Aquabacterium sp. OR-4: one gene and its partner. The protein of the gene in region 1 interacts with the protein of each later gene in a pairwise test. Links are inferred from orthologs where the notes say so. Each region holds a gene or a part of one and is shown in the gene's direction. Other genes may lie near its edges.

What was found.
Region 2: the proteins of gyrA (region 1) and gyrB interact in binary tests that used the Escherichia coli proteins (3 or more experiments, as listed by UniProt). The link is inferred for Aquabacterium sp. OR-4 from one-to-one orthologs.

Annotation. Positions count from the first base shown.
Region 1 is NZ_JAOCQD020000002.1:994,091-1,000,287, forward strand. What follows is about bases 1,743-4,920. They hold gyrA (DNA gyrase subunit A), read left to right. Parts: upstream 1,743-2,059; coding sequence 2,060-4,720; downstream 4,721-4,920. Other genes in these bases: ompA (outer membrane protein OmpA), read right to left, coding at 1,743-1,784; N4G63_RS16725 (DUF2059 domain-containing protein), read left to right, coding at 4,717-4,920. Also shown: mltB (lytic murein transglycosylase B), read left to right, coding at 1-908; more of ompA, read right to left, coding at 1,086-1,742; more of N4G63_RS16725, read left to right, coding at 4,921-5,370; serC (3-phosphoserine/phosphohydroxythreonine transaminase), read left to right, coding at 5,399-6,197. UniProt on the Escherichia coli protein: A type II topoisomerase that negatively supercoils closed circular double-stranded (ds) DNA in an ATP-dependent manner to maintain chromosomes in an underwound state.
Region 2 is NZ_JAOCQD020000001.1:226,973-233,146, reverse strand. Bases 1,119-4,273 are described here. They hold gyrB (DNA topoisomerase (ATP-hydrolyzing) subunit B), read left to right. Parts: upstream 1,119-1,483; coding sequence 1,484-4,063; downstream 4,064-4,273. Other genes in these bases: N4G63_RS00920 (carboxylesterase/lipase family protein), read right to left, coding at 4,225-4,273; dnaN (DNA polymerase III subunit beta), read left to right, coding at 1,119-1,366. In the rest of the region: more of dnaN, read left to right, coding at 260-1,118; more of N4G63_RS00920, read right to left, coding at 4,274-6,009. UniProt on the Escherichia coli protein: DNA gyrase negatively supercoils closed circular double-stranded DNA in an ATP-dependent manner to maintain chromosomes in an underwound state.

The DNA of each region.
Region 1 (6,197 bases):
TTGCCGAACGCCATGGCCTCGACCCGGCCTGGGTGCAGGCGCAGCTGGCCGGCGCCCGGCTGGTGCCCGCCGTGGCGCGGCTGATCATGCCGCCACCGGCGGGCAGCGCCAAGAACTGGCAGGCCTACCGCGCGCGCTTCGTCGAACCGGCGCGGGTGCAGGCCGGCGTGGCCTTCTGGGACGCGCAGGCGCGCTGGCTGGATGCCGCGGCCGAGCGCTTTGGCGTGCCGGCTGAACTGGTCATCGGCATCATCGGCGTCGAGACCTACTACGGCCGGCTCACCGGCGGCTTTCGCGTGCTGGACGCCCTGGCCACGCTGAGCCTCGACTTTCCCAGCGGCCGCAAGGACCGCAGCGCCTTCTTCCGCGACGAGCTCGGCGAGTTCCTGAAACTGGCCCACAGCCAGGGCCTGGAGCCGAGCAGCGTGAAGGGCTCGTTCGCTGGCGCCATGGGCCTGGGTCAGTTCATGCCGGGCAGCATCAACCGCCATGCGCTCGATTTCGACGGCGATGGGCGCATCGACATGGTGTCCAGCGCCGCCGACGTGATCGGCAGCATCGGCCACTACATGGTGCGCCACGGCTGGCAGCGCGGCATGCCCACCCACTTCGCGGTGCGCCCGCCGGTCGACACCACCGAGCGCGCCCGGCTGCTGGCACCCGACATCCTGCCCAGCTTCAGCGCCGCGCAGCTGGCCGAGCATGGCGCCGAACTCGACGCCGACGGCCGCGCACATGGCGGGCCACTGGCGCTGGTGGAACTGCAGAACGGCGACGCCGCACCCAGCCACATCGCCGGCACCACCAACTTTTATGCGGTCACGCGCTACAACTGGTCGGCCTACTACGCGCTGGCGGTCATCGAGCTGGGGCGCGCCGTGGCCACGCAACGCCAGGCCGCGCGCTGAGGCCCGGCAGCGACCTCTTGGCCGCCACAGGCCAGCTGCCGCCGGCCTGATCCATCACCCAGGGCGCCTTCGCCCAGGCCCGTTCGCCAAGGCCCCGATGGCCTCGGCCAGAACGCAAAAAACCCCGCCGAGGCGGGGTTTTTTACTGGGTGCTGAAAGGCCCCGAGGGGCAGGTCATCACTTGATGGCGCGCGTGCCAACCACTTCGATTTCCACGCGACGATTCTTCGCGCGGCCTTCGGCGGTCTTGTTGTCGGCAACGGGGTTCTTCTCGCCCTTGCCTTCGGTGTACACGCGGTTCTTCTCGATGCCCTTGCCGGTCAGGTAGGCCTTGACGGCTTCAGCACGGCCAACCGACAGCTTCTGGTTGTAGGCGTCGGCACCGGCCGAGTCGGTGTGGCCGACGGCGATCACGACTTCCAGGCTGACGGCCGAGGTCTTGCCGACCAGGTCGTCCAGCTTGGCCTTGGCTTCGGGCTTGAGCACAGCCTTGTCGAAGTCGAAGAAGGCGTCAGCAGCGAAGGTCACCTTCTCGCTGGTGGGCTTCGGCGCGGGGGCCGGCACCGGGGCAACCGGTGCAACCGGAGCCGGGGGCGGAGCCACCACCGGCGGCGGGGGCGGCGGGGGCGCCACACGCGGAGCGGGGGCCGGGGCCGGCGGCGGAGCCTTCTTCAGTGCGCCATCGCACTGTTCGGCCGCCGTGGCGGGCGTCCACTGCGCATCGCGCCAGCAGAGTTCATTGGTGCCGTTCTTCCACACCGTGCCATCCGTGCCGCGCCAATTGTCGCCACCCGTGCTGACCTGGGCGAAAGCCGCCAAGGGCGCAACGATTGCGGCCGACGCGAAGAGCACCGCCACCTTGTTCAGTTTCTTCATGATTCTCCTCTCGAGGAAAGCCGCAGATCACTGCGTAACGTCCAAATCGGAAGCAAGAAAAGCCGACAAACACCTGGTTCGGCAGGCGTTTGCCACCGATGAATCATTGTGCCACGCACATTTCGGCCGACCCGCTTTTCAGCCTCCGGACGCGCCGAACGGCCCAGGATGTTGCATCGCCGCGACAACCCGGCGCCGCTTAGAATGATGGATTGCCCGCCCGGGACGCCGGTCAGGCCTCCTTGATGCCCGGCGCTTCAGCCCGCCGCAAACGCATGACGTCCTTCGCCAAGGAAACCCTGCCGATCAGCCTCGAAGAGGAGATGCGGCGCTCCTATCTAGATTACGCAATGAGCGTGATCGTCGGGCGAGCGCTGCCCGATGCGCGTGACGGGCTCAAGCCCGTGCACCGCCGCGTGCTGTTCGCGATGCACGAGCTCAACAACGACTGGAACCGCCCGTACAAGAAATCGGCCCGTATCGTCGGCGACGTGATCGGTAAGTACCACCCGCACGGCGACACCGCGGTGTACGACACCATCGTGCGCATGGCGCAGACCTTCAGTCTGCGCCACATGCTGGTGGATGGCCAGGGCAACTTCGGCTCGGTCGACGGCGACAGCGCCGCGGCGATGCGGTACACCGAAATCCGCCTGTCCAAGATCGCCCACGAGATGCTGGCCGACATCGACAAGGAAACGGTCGACTTCGCGCCCAACTACGACGGCTCTGAGAAAGAGCCCACGGTGCTGCCGGCGCGGCTGCCCAACCTGCTGGTCAACGGCTCGGCCGGCATCGCGGTGGGCATGGCCACCAACATCCCGCCGCACAACCTCAACGAGGTGGTCGACGCCTGCCTGCACCTGCTGAAGGTGCCGGACGCCTCGATCGACGAGCTGATGCAGATCGTGCCGGCGCCCGACTTCCCCACCGCCGGCATCATCTACGGCCTGAGCGGCGTGCGCGAGGGCTACCGCACCGGCCGCGGCAAGGTGGTGATGCGCGCCAAGGTGCACTTTGAAGACCTGGAGCGCGGCGCGCGGCAGGCCATCATCGTTGACGAGATCCCCTATCAGGTCAACAAGAAGACGCTGCTCGAGCGCATTGCCGAACTGGTGCGCGAGAAGAAGATCGAGGGCATCAGCCACCTGCAGGACGAGTCCGACAAGTCGGGCATGCGCGTGGTCATCGAGCTCAAGCGCGGTGAAGTGCCCGAGGTGGTGCTGAACAACCTGTACAAGCAGACGCAGCTGCAGGACAGCTTCGGCATGAACATGGTGGCGCTGATCGACGGTCAGCCCAAGCTGTGCAACCTGAAGCAGCTGCTCGACATCTTCCTCGAGCACCGGCGCGAGGTGGTGACGCGGCGCACCGTGTACGAGCTGCGCAAGGCCCGCGAGCGCGGCCATGTGCTCGAAGGCCTGGCGGTGGCGCTGGCCAACATCGACGAGTTCATCGAGACCATCAAGAACAGCCCGACGCCGCCGGTGGCGCGCGCCGCGCTGATGGCCAAGCGCTGGGATTCGGGCCTGGTGCGCGAGATGCTGATGCGCACCGAGGGCACCACGCCCGGCGGCAGCCGCGCCTACCGCCCCGATGGCCTGCCCGACAGCTACGGTCTGCAGCCCGATGGCCTGTACCGCCTGAGCGACGACCAGGCTGGCGAGATCCTGCAGATGCGCCTGCAGCGCCTGACCGGGCTGGAGCAGGACAAGATCATCGGCGAGTACCGCGAGGTGATGGCCGTCATCACCGACCTGCTCGACATCCTGGCCAAGCCCGAACGGGTGACGACCATCATCGGCGACGAGCTGATCGCGCTGAAGAGCGAGTTCGGCCAGACCAAGCTGGGCGCCCGCCGCTCGATGATCGAGCACAACGTGCAGGAGCTCGGCACCGAGGACCTGATCACGCCCACCGACATGGTGGTGACGCTCAGCCACACCGGCTACATCAAGAGCCAGCCGCTCACCGAATACCGCGCGCAAAAGCGCGGCGGCCGCGGCAAGCAGGCCACGGCGACCAAGGAAGACGACTGGATCGACCAGCTCTTCATCGCCAACACGCACGACTGGATCCTGTGCTTCAGCAACCGCGGCCGCGTCTACTGGCTCAAGGTGTGGGAAGTGCCGCAGGGCGGGCGGGCCAGCCGTGGCAAGCCCATCGTCAACATGTTCCCGCTGCAGGCCGACGAGAAGATCAACGTGGTGCTGCCGCTGACCGGCGAGTTCCGCAGCTTCCCGGGCGACCACTACATCTTCATGGCCACCGCCCTGGGCACCGTGAAGAAGACGGCGCTCGATGACTTCAGCAACCCGCGCAAGGCCGGCATCATCGCCGTCGACCTGGACGAGGGCGACCACCTGATCGGCGCCGCGCTCACCGACGGCAAGCACGACGTGATGCTGTTCTCCGACAGCGGCAAGGCGGTGCGCTTCGATGAAGACGATGTGCGCGCCATGGGTCGCCAGGCCCGCGGCGTGCGCGGCATGATGCTGGAAGACGGCCAGAGCCTGATCGCCATGCTGGTGGCCGAAGACGAGAGCCAGAGCGTGCTCACCGCCACCGAGAACGGCTTCGGCAAGCGCACCAGCATCGTCGAGTACACCCGCCACGGCCGCGGCACCAAGGGCATGATCGCCATCCAGCAAAGCGAGCGCAACGGCAAGGTGGTGGCCGCCACGCTGGTGCGCGCCAACGACGAGATCATGCTGATCACCGACAAGGGCGTGCTGGTGCGCACCCGCGTGTCGGAGATCCGCGAACTCGGCCGCGCCACGCAGGGCGTGACGCTGATCGCGCTCGACGACGGCAGCAAGCTCAGCGGCCTGCAGCGCATCGTCGAGAACGACGCCAACGACGACGGCAGCGGCAACGCCGATGCCGAACCCGGCACCGACGCCGGCACCGACTCCCCCAACCAGGATCCCGCATGACGTTTTTCCGACCGCTGGCGCAGGCCATCACCGTGGCCCTGCTCACCGCCAGCGCTGGCCAGGCGCTGGCCCAGGCGGCCGCTCCGGCAGCGGCCGCCTCGGCCACCGCCAGCTCGCCGGCCAAGAAGGAACTGGTGGCCAAGGTGATGAAGCTGCAGCAAGGCGGCTTCGAGAACATCGGCAGCGCGCTGCTGGGCGAGCCGGCGCAGCTGCTGCTGCAGGGTGCCGGCCGTGCGCTGGGCCAGGTGCCGGCCGACAAGCGCGAGGCGCTGGGCAAGGACATCCAGGCCGAGGTGAAGAAGTTCTTCGACACCAATGCGCCCTACATGCGCGAGCGCGCCGTCAAGCTGGCCGCCACCACCATCGGCCCGCTGCTCGAGGAGAAGTTCAGCGAGGACGAGCTCAAGACCCTGGTGGCCTGGCTCGAGTCGCCGGTGAGCCGCAAGTTCAGCGAGATCGTGCCGCAGAGCCAGCAGCTGCTGGGCCAGAAGGTGGTGGAAGACACCCGCAGCACCATCGAGCCCAAGCTCAAGGCGCTGGAGCAATCGGTGGCCAAGAAGCTGGGCCTGCCGGCGCAGGGTGCGCAGGGCGGCGCGCCGGCCGGCGGGGGCGTCAAGCCGCCGGCCGCCGCGGCCTCGGGCAAGAAGTAAACCGGGGCCCCCACTGCGCAGTCCGCCGATGAGCACCACCCACCGCCCCTACAACTTCTCGGCCGGCCCGGCCGTGCTGCCCGAAGAAGTGCTGCGCGAAGCCGCTGCCGAGATGCTCGACTGGCACGGTTCGGGCATGGGCGTGATGGAGATGAGCCACCGCGGCAAGGAGTTCGTCTCGATCCACGAGGCCGCCGAACGCGACCTGCGTGAACTGCTCGCGGTGCCGGCGCATTTCCGCGTGCTGTTCATGCAGGGCGGTGGCCTGGGCGAAAACGCCATCGTGCCGATGAACCTGTCGCGCGGCGGGCTGGTTGATCTGGTGGTCACCGGCGCCTGGTCCAAGAAGTCGGCCGGCGAGGCGCGCAAGTACGCCGATGTGGCGATTGCCGCCAGCAACGAGGCCGACGGCCACACCTCGCTGCCGGCGCCGTCCGGCTGGCAGCTGCGCCAGGGCGCTGCCTACGTGCATGTGTGCAGCAACGAGACCATCCACGGCGTCGAGTTCGGCGCCTTGCCCGATCTGGCCGCGCTCGGCAGCGACGCGCCGCTGGTGGTGGACTGCTCCAGCCACATCCTGTCGCGCCCCATCGACTGGGCCCGCGTGGGCCTGGCCTTTGCCGGCGCGCAGAAGAACATCGGCCCGGCCGGCCTCACGCTGGTGTTCGTGCGCGAGGATCTGCTCGACCGCGCGCTGCCCATCTGCCCCAGCGCCTTCGAGTACAAGACCGTGGCCGCGCACGGCTCGATGTTCAACACCCCGCCCACCTACGGCATCTACATCGCCGGGCTGGTGTTCCAGTGGCTCAAGCGCCAGGGCGGCGTGG
Region 2 (6,174 bases), on another replicon or contig:
GTGGGCGCCGCCAGGCGCATACACCGGCTGTAGCACTGCCGTCAAATGACAAACCTGTGAACAAGACTCGAACAAGCCTGCTGTTATCCACATCGATTTGCGCCGCCATCGAGTTGTTGTTGGCCAACCCGATGCTTCCAGCCCTCGCGCCCACAGGGTTCGGCCGGCCGTAAAGCGTTGAAATGTCAGGTGAAAATAGCCTTGTTCACAGCCAGCCCGGCCCCCTACTAAGAACTACCAGTTCTTTAAAGAGGAAGACATGATTGTTTTGAAAGCGCCGCAACACGAACTGCTCGAGGCCTTGCAGGCCGTGGCCGGCATCGTGGAGCGCCGGCACACGCTGCCCATCCTGGCCAATGTGCTGATGCGCAAGAGCGCCGACGCGATCGAGTTCACCACCAGCGATCTCGAGATCCAGGTGCGCACCAACGCCACGCTGGGCGGTGATACGGGGCCGTGGTCGTGCACCGTCGGGGCACGCAAGCTGATCGACATCCTGCGCTCGCTGCCTGGCGACCAGGTGGTGGCGCTCAGCGCGGCCCAGAGCAAGCTCACGCTCACTGGCGGCAAGAGCCGCTTCACGCTGCAGACGCTGCCGGCCGAGGACTTTCCGCTGGTCAACGAATCGGCCGATTTCGGCCCCGCGTTCGGCGTGCCGCAGAAGGTGCTCAAGGCCTTGATCAACCAGGTGCACTTCGCGATGGCGGTGCACGACATCCGCTACTACCTCAACGGCATCCTGTTCGTGGCCGAGGGCAAGACGCTCACGCTGGTGGCCACCGACGGCCACCGCCTGGGCCTGGCCCAGGCCGAGCTCGAGACCGAGATCCCGAAGCAGGAGGTGATCCTGCCGCGCAAGACCGTGCTCGAGCTGCAGCGCCTGCTCAAGGACGAGGACACCGTGATCGAGATGCGCTTTGCCGCCAACCAGGCCAAGTTCGCGTTCTCGGGGCTCGAGTTTGTGACCAAGCTGGTCGAGGGCAAGTTCCCCGACTACAACCGCGTGGTGCCCAAGAACCACCGCAACAGCGTGACGCTGGGCCGTGCCCCGCTGCTGGCCAGCCTGCAGCGCGCGGCCATCCTGACGAGCGACAAGTTCAAGGGCGTGCGCCTGAACTTCGACCCCGGTACCCTGCGCATTGCCAGCAGCAATGCCGAGCAGGAAGAGGCCAAGGAAGAGCTCGAGATCGACTACGGTGGCGACGCCATCGAGGTCGGTTTCAACGTCACGTACCTGATGGACGCCCTGGGCAACATCGGCGCCGACATGGTGAAGGTCGAGCTGCAGGACGGCAACAGCAGCGCGCTGATCACCGTGCCCGAGCAGCCGGGTTTCAAGTACGTCGTGATGCCGATGAGGATCTGACGGAGTCAGAACCTCATGGGCATGCTGCCCATCCGTTTGCGCACCCCCTGCCCCCGCCAGGCGGGGGTTCCAGCCAGACCGTTGAATGCGGCCGCTCCGCGGCCTTGAAGAAAAGCAATGACCGAACCCACCGCCCCGCAGGACCCGAGCAAGCAAGCTGACAGCCAGGGCGTGACCCAGCGCGAGGTGCCCTCGGCCCAGGGCCAGGTGGCCTCCACCGGCTCGGAAGCCTCGGCGGCCTACGGCGAAGGCAGCATCCAGATCCTGGAAGGCCTGGAGGCCGTGCGCAAGCGCCCGGGCATGTACATCGGCGACACCAGCGACGGCACCGGCCTGCACCACCTGGTGTTCGAGGTGGTCGACAACTCCATCGACGAAGCGCTGGCCGGCCACTGCGACGACATCACCGTCACCATCCACAGCGACAACAGCATCAGCGTCGTCGACAACGGCCGCGGCATCCCCACCGGCGTGAAGATGGACGACAAGCACGAGCCCAAGCGCAGTGCGGCCGAGATCGCGCTGACCGAGCTGCATGCCGGCGGCAAGTTCAACCAGAACAGCTACAAGGTCTCGGGCGGCCTGCACGGCGTGGGCGTGAGCTGCGTCAACGGCCTGAGCCGCTGGCTGCGCCTGACCGTGCGCCGCGAAGGCAAGGTGCACCAGATCGAGTTTGCGCGCGGCATTCCGCAGGACATGCCCACCGAGATGCGCGACGGCGCCGAAGTGCGGCCGCTGAAGATCGTGGGCGAGACCGAGAAGCGCGGCACCGAGGTGCACTTTCTGCCCGACACCGAGATCTTCCAGCAGAACAACGACTTCCACTACGACATCCTGGCCAAGCGCCTGCGCGAGCTCTCGTTCCTGAACAACGGCGTGAAGATCCGCCTGGTCGACGAGCGCAACGCCAAGGAAGACAACTTTGCCTACGCCGGCGGCGTGAAGGGTTTCGTCGAGTTCATCAACCAGGGCAAGAAGACCCTGCACCCGAACATCTTCCACGCCCTGGGCGACAAGATGAGCGACCAGAACACCAACATCGGTGTCGAGGTGGCCATGCAGTGGAACGACGGCTTCAGCGAGAACGTGCTGTGTTTCACCAACAACATCCCGCAGCGCGACGGTGGCACCCACCTCACCGGCCTGCGTGCGGCGATGACCCGGGTGATCAACAAGTACATCGACGACAACGAACTGGCCAAGAAGGCCAAGGTCGAGATCGCCGGTGACGACATGCGCGAAGGCCTGGCCTGCGTGGTGAGCGTCAAGGTGCCCGAGCCCAAGTTCAGCAGCCAGACCAAGGACAAGCTCGTATCGTCTGAAGTACGCGGCCCGGTCGAAGAGATCGTGAGCAAGCTGCTCACCGACTGGCTGCTCGAGAACCCGATCGACGCCAAGATCATCTGCGGCAAGATCGTCGAGGCCGCGCGTGCCCGCGAGGCCGCACGCAAGGCGCGCGAGATGACCCGCCGCAAGGGCGTGATGGACGGCCTGGGCCTGCCCGGCAAGCTGGCCGATTGCCAGGAGAAGGACCCCAGCCTCTGCGAGATCTACATCGTGGAGGGTGACTCCGCCGGCGGCAGTGCCAAGCAGGGCCGCGACCGCAAGTTCCAGGCGATCCTGCCGCTGCGCGGCAAGATCCTGAACGTGGAGAAGGCGCGCTACGAAAAGCTGCTGAGCAGCGAATCGATCGTCACGCTGATCACCGCCCTGGGCACCGGCATCGGCGCCGAAGACTTCAACGTCGACAAGCTGCGCTACCACCGCATCATCGTGATGACCGACGCCGACGTGGACGGCGCGCACATCCGCACCCTGCTGCTCACGTTCTTCTACCGCCAGATGGCCGAGCTGGTCGAGCGCGGCCACATCTACATCGCCCAGCCGCCGCTGTACAAGGTGAAGGTGGGCAAGCACGAGCAGTACCTGAAGGACGGCCACGAGCTCGACGGCTTCTTGCTGAAGGTGGCGATCGACGGCGCCTCGGTGCTGCCTGACGGCCCCGACGGTGCCCGCGCCGCGCTGAGCGGCAGCACGCTGGAGGAGCTGGCGCGCAAGTACGTGGTGGCCAACCATGTGGTCGACCGCCTGGGCAACTGGATGGACCTGGACGCCCTGCGCGCCATCGCCAACGGCCTGGAGCTCGACCTCGACGATGCCACCAAGGCCGAAGCCAGCGCTGCCGCGCTGCAGGCCGCACTGACCGATGCCACGGTCGAATCGCAGTTCGACGCACGCACCGACAAGCACCTGCTGCGCATCAGCCGCCGCCACCACGGCAACGTGAAGGCCAGCGTGATCACCGCCGACTTCGTGCACGGCGCCGACTACGCTGCGCTGAAGGAAGCCGGCGTCACCTTCAAGGGCCTGCTGGGCGCCGATGCCGTGGTGCGTCGCGGCGAGGGCGAGAAGATGAAGGAGCACAAGGCTGCCGACTTCCGCGCCGCGATGGCCTGGCTGATGGGCCAGGCCGAAAACGCCGTGGGCCGCCAGCGCTACAAGGGCCTGGGTGAGATGAACCCCGAGCAGCTGTGGGAGACCACCATGGACCCCACCGTGCGCCGCCTGCTGCGCGTGCAGATCGAAGACGCCATCGAAGCCGACCGCGTGTTCACCATGCTGATGGGCGACGAGGTCGAGCCGCGGCGCGACTTCATCGAGAGCAATGCCTTGAGGGCGGCGAACATCGACGTTTGAGCTGGCTGTCGGCTGGGCCACACACCAGCGCGCCAACCGACTGCCTGACTGCCCGACTACCTGACTGCCCGCCGCTCAGGGCACCAGCCCGCCAAACCCCAGCCCTGAGCCTGGCCCGCGCCGCCGCCTGGGCGGCAACGCGGCGGCGGAGCTGGCTGCACTCACTGCAGCGTGATCGCCTTGGCCGTCAGCGAGGCATTGAACAGCAGGGTCGATGGCCATTGGGGCCAGGTGATGCCCAGCGAGGCATCGTTGGGATCGCCCTTGAGCGCAAAGGCGCCGATGCTGCGCATCATGGCGTCCGACAGGGCCAGCCGGCCGGGCTTGTTGGCGTTGCTGTTGACGAAGTTGGCGTACAGCGACGGCCCGAAGTTGCCGAAGATGAAGGGCAGATCGAAGGCATGGGCGGCGCCGAAGACCTCGTTGAACGGCGCGGGCTCGCGGTCCCAGTCGAAGCGGTAGGCCCAGACCTTCTGCCCGGCTTGCGATTGCAGGGCGCTGATCAAGCTGTCGCGGTTGGGGATGAACCAGTGCTGGTTGACATAGTCGGTGGTGGCATTGAAGCCCGGGTAGGGCGCCGTTGTCGGCAGAAACTGCTCGGGGATCCAGTCGGCCACGGTCATCGTGGGTGCGGCGTTCGGGTCATGGCTGAAGGCCCGGGCAAACACCACCGGGTCGGTCATGGTGGCCACGCGGCCGCGGGCCAACCCGAGCCACGGAAAGGTCAGTGCCGGAAACAGCTTGATCTCGTCGCGGGTGTTGCCCACCAGCACCGGCACCTTCAGGTAGCGGCCGGCCCGGATCTCGGCGGTGGGGTTGAGCGGCAGCACCGTGCCATCGGGGATCGGGTTCGCGCCGCTCTGGCCGGCCGGTGCCAGCTTGGTCAACACGGTGTCCAGCAACTGGTCGGCGCTCTTGCTGCGCAGGTAGTCGGCCAGCTGGGCGGCGCTGCGGGTGGCGATGTAGGCGGTGGCCGCCGCGGTGCTGGCCACGGTGCCGTCCGACACCAGCAGGTTGGTCAGCAGGGCCTGGGCCCGCGTGGCCCACACCGACTGGTCTTCGAGCGACGGCACGAACCAGTTCTGGCCGCCGGTCTGCGCAGCCAGGGCGGGCGGCACGTCCACGTCGCGGGCGATGCCGCCGCTGATCGGGATCAGCCGGTGCACCAGGGCCGGGCTGGCATTCACGACCAGCGGCATGGTCATCACCGCCAGCACGTTGACGGCTCCTGCCGACTGGCCCATCAGGGTGACGTTGCCGGCATCGCCGCCAAACTGGGCGATGTTGCGCTGGATGAACTGCAGTGACTTGTGGATGTCGAGCAGCGCGAAGTTGCCCGAGTCGTCCAGCGCATCGCCGGTCTTCAGCGGCGCGGCGTTCAAGAAGCCCAGCACGCCCAGCCGGTAGTTGACGCTGACCACCACGGCATTGGCGGTCTTGGCCAGCGTGGCACCGTCGTACACCGGGTCGGCGGTGTAGCCGGTGATGTTGCTGCCACCGTGCACGAACACGATCACCGGCAGCTTCTCGGTGGCCGTGGCGGGGCGCCACACGTTGAGGTACAGGCAGTCTTCGGAGCCGACGGTGCTGTTGTAGCTGGTGCCGATGGTGGCGTCGTAGCGGTTGTTCAGCCCGGGGCCGTAAAGCCGCCCCGACGACGCGCAGGCATTGCCGAACTGCTGCGCGCTTCTGGCCCCCGTCCAGGCCTGTGCGTCGGCGGGTGCACGCCAGCGCAGCGCACCCACCGGCGGTTTGGCGTAGGGGATGCCTTTCCAGGCGTAGGTGCCGCTGGTGGTGCTGTCGTCGGTGCCCAGCACCAGGCCCAGGCTGGTGCTGCGCTGGGTCGGCGGCGGTGCCGGCGTGCTGCCGTCGCTGCCACCGCAACCGGCCAGAACCAGCGTGGCAACGCTCAGGCATGCGGCGGCCAGGGGGGTGTATCGAACCATGTTGTCTCCGATGGATGGGGGTGTCGGCGCAGTATTCGCACCGTGGTCCGGGCCATCAATGTGAGCCGCCCATACTGCTGGCCGGGCCGCGGTGTGCCGGGTATCCACCGAACAAACCCGCAGGCCGCCGTCCGTCGCATGGTGTGCGCGACCGCGGCGTGTTCT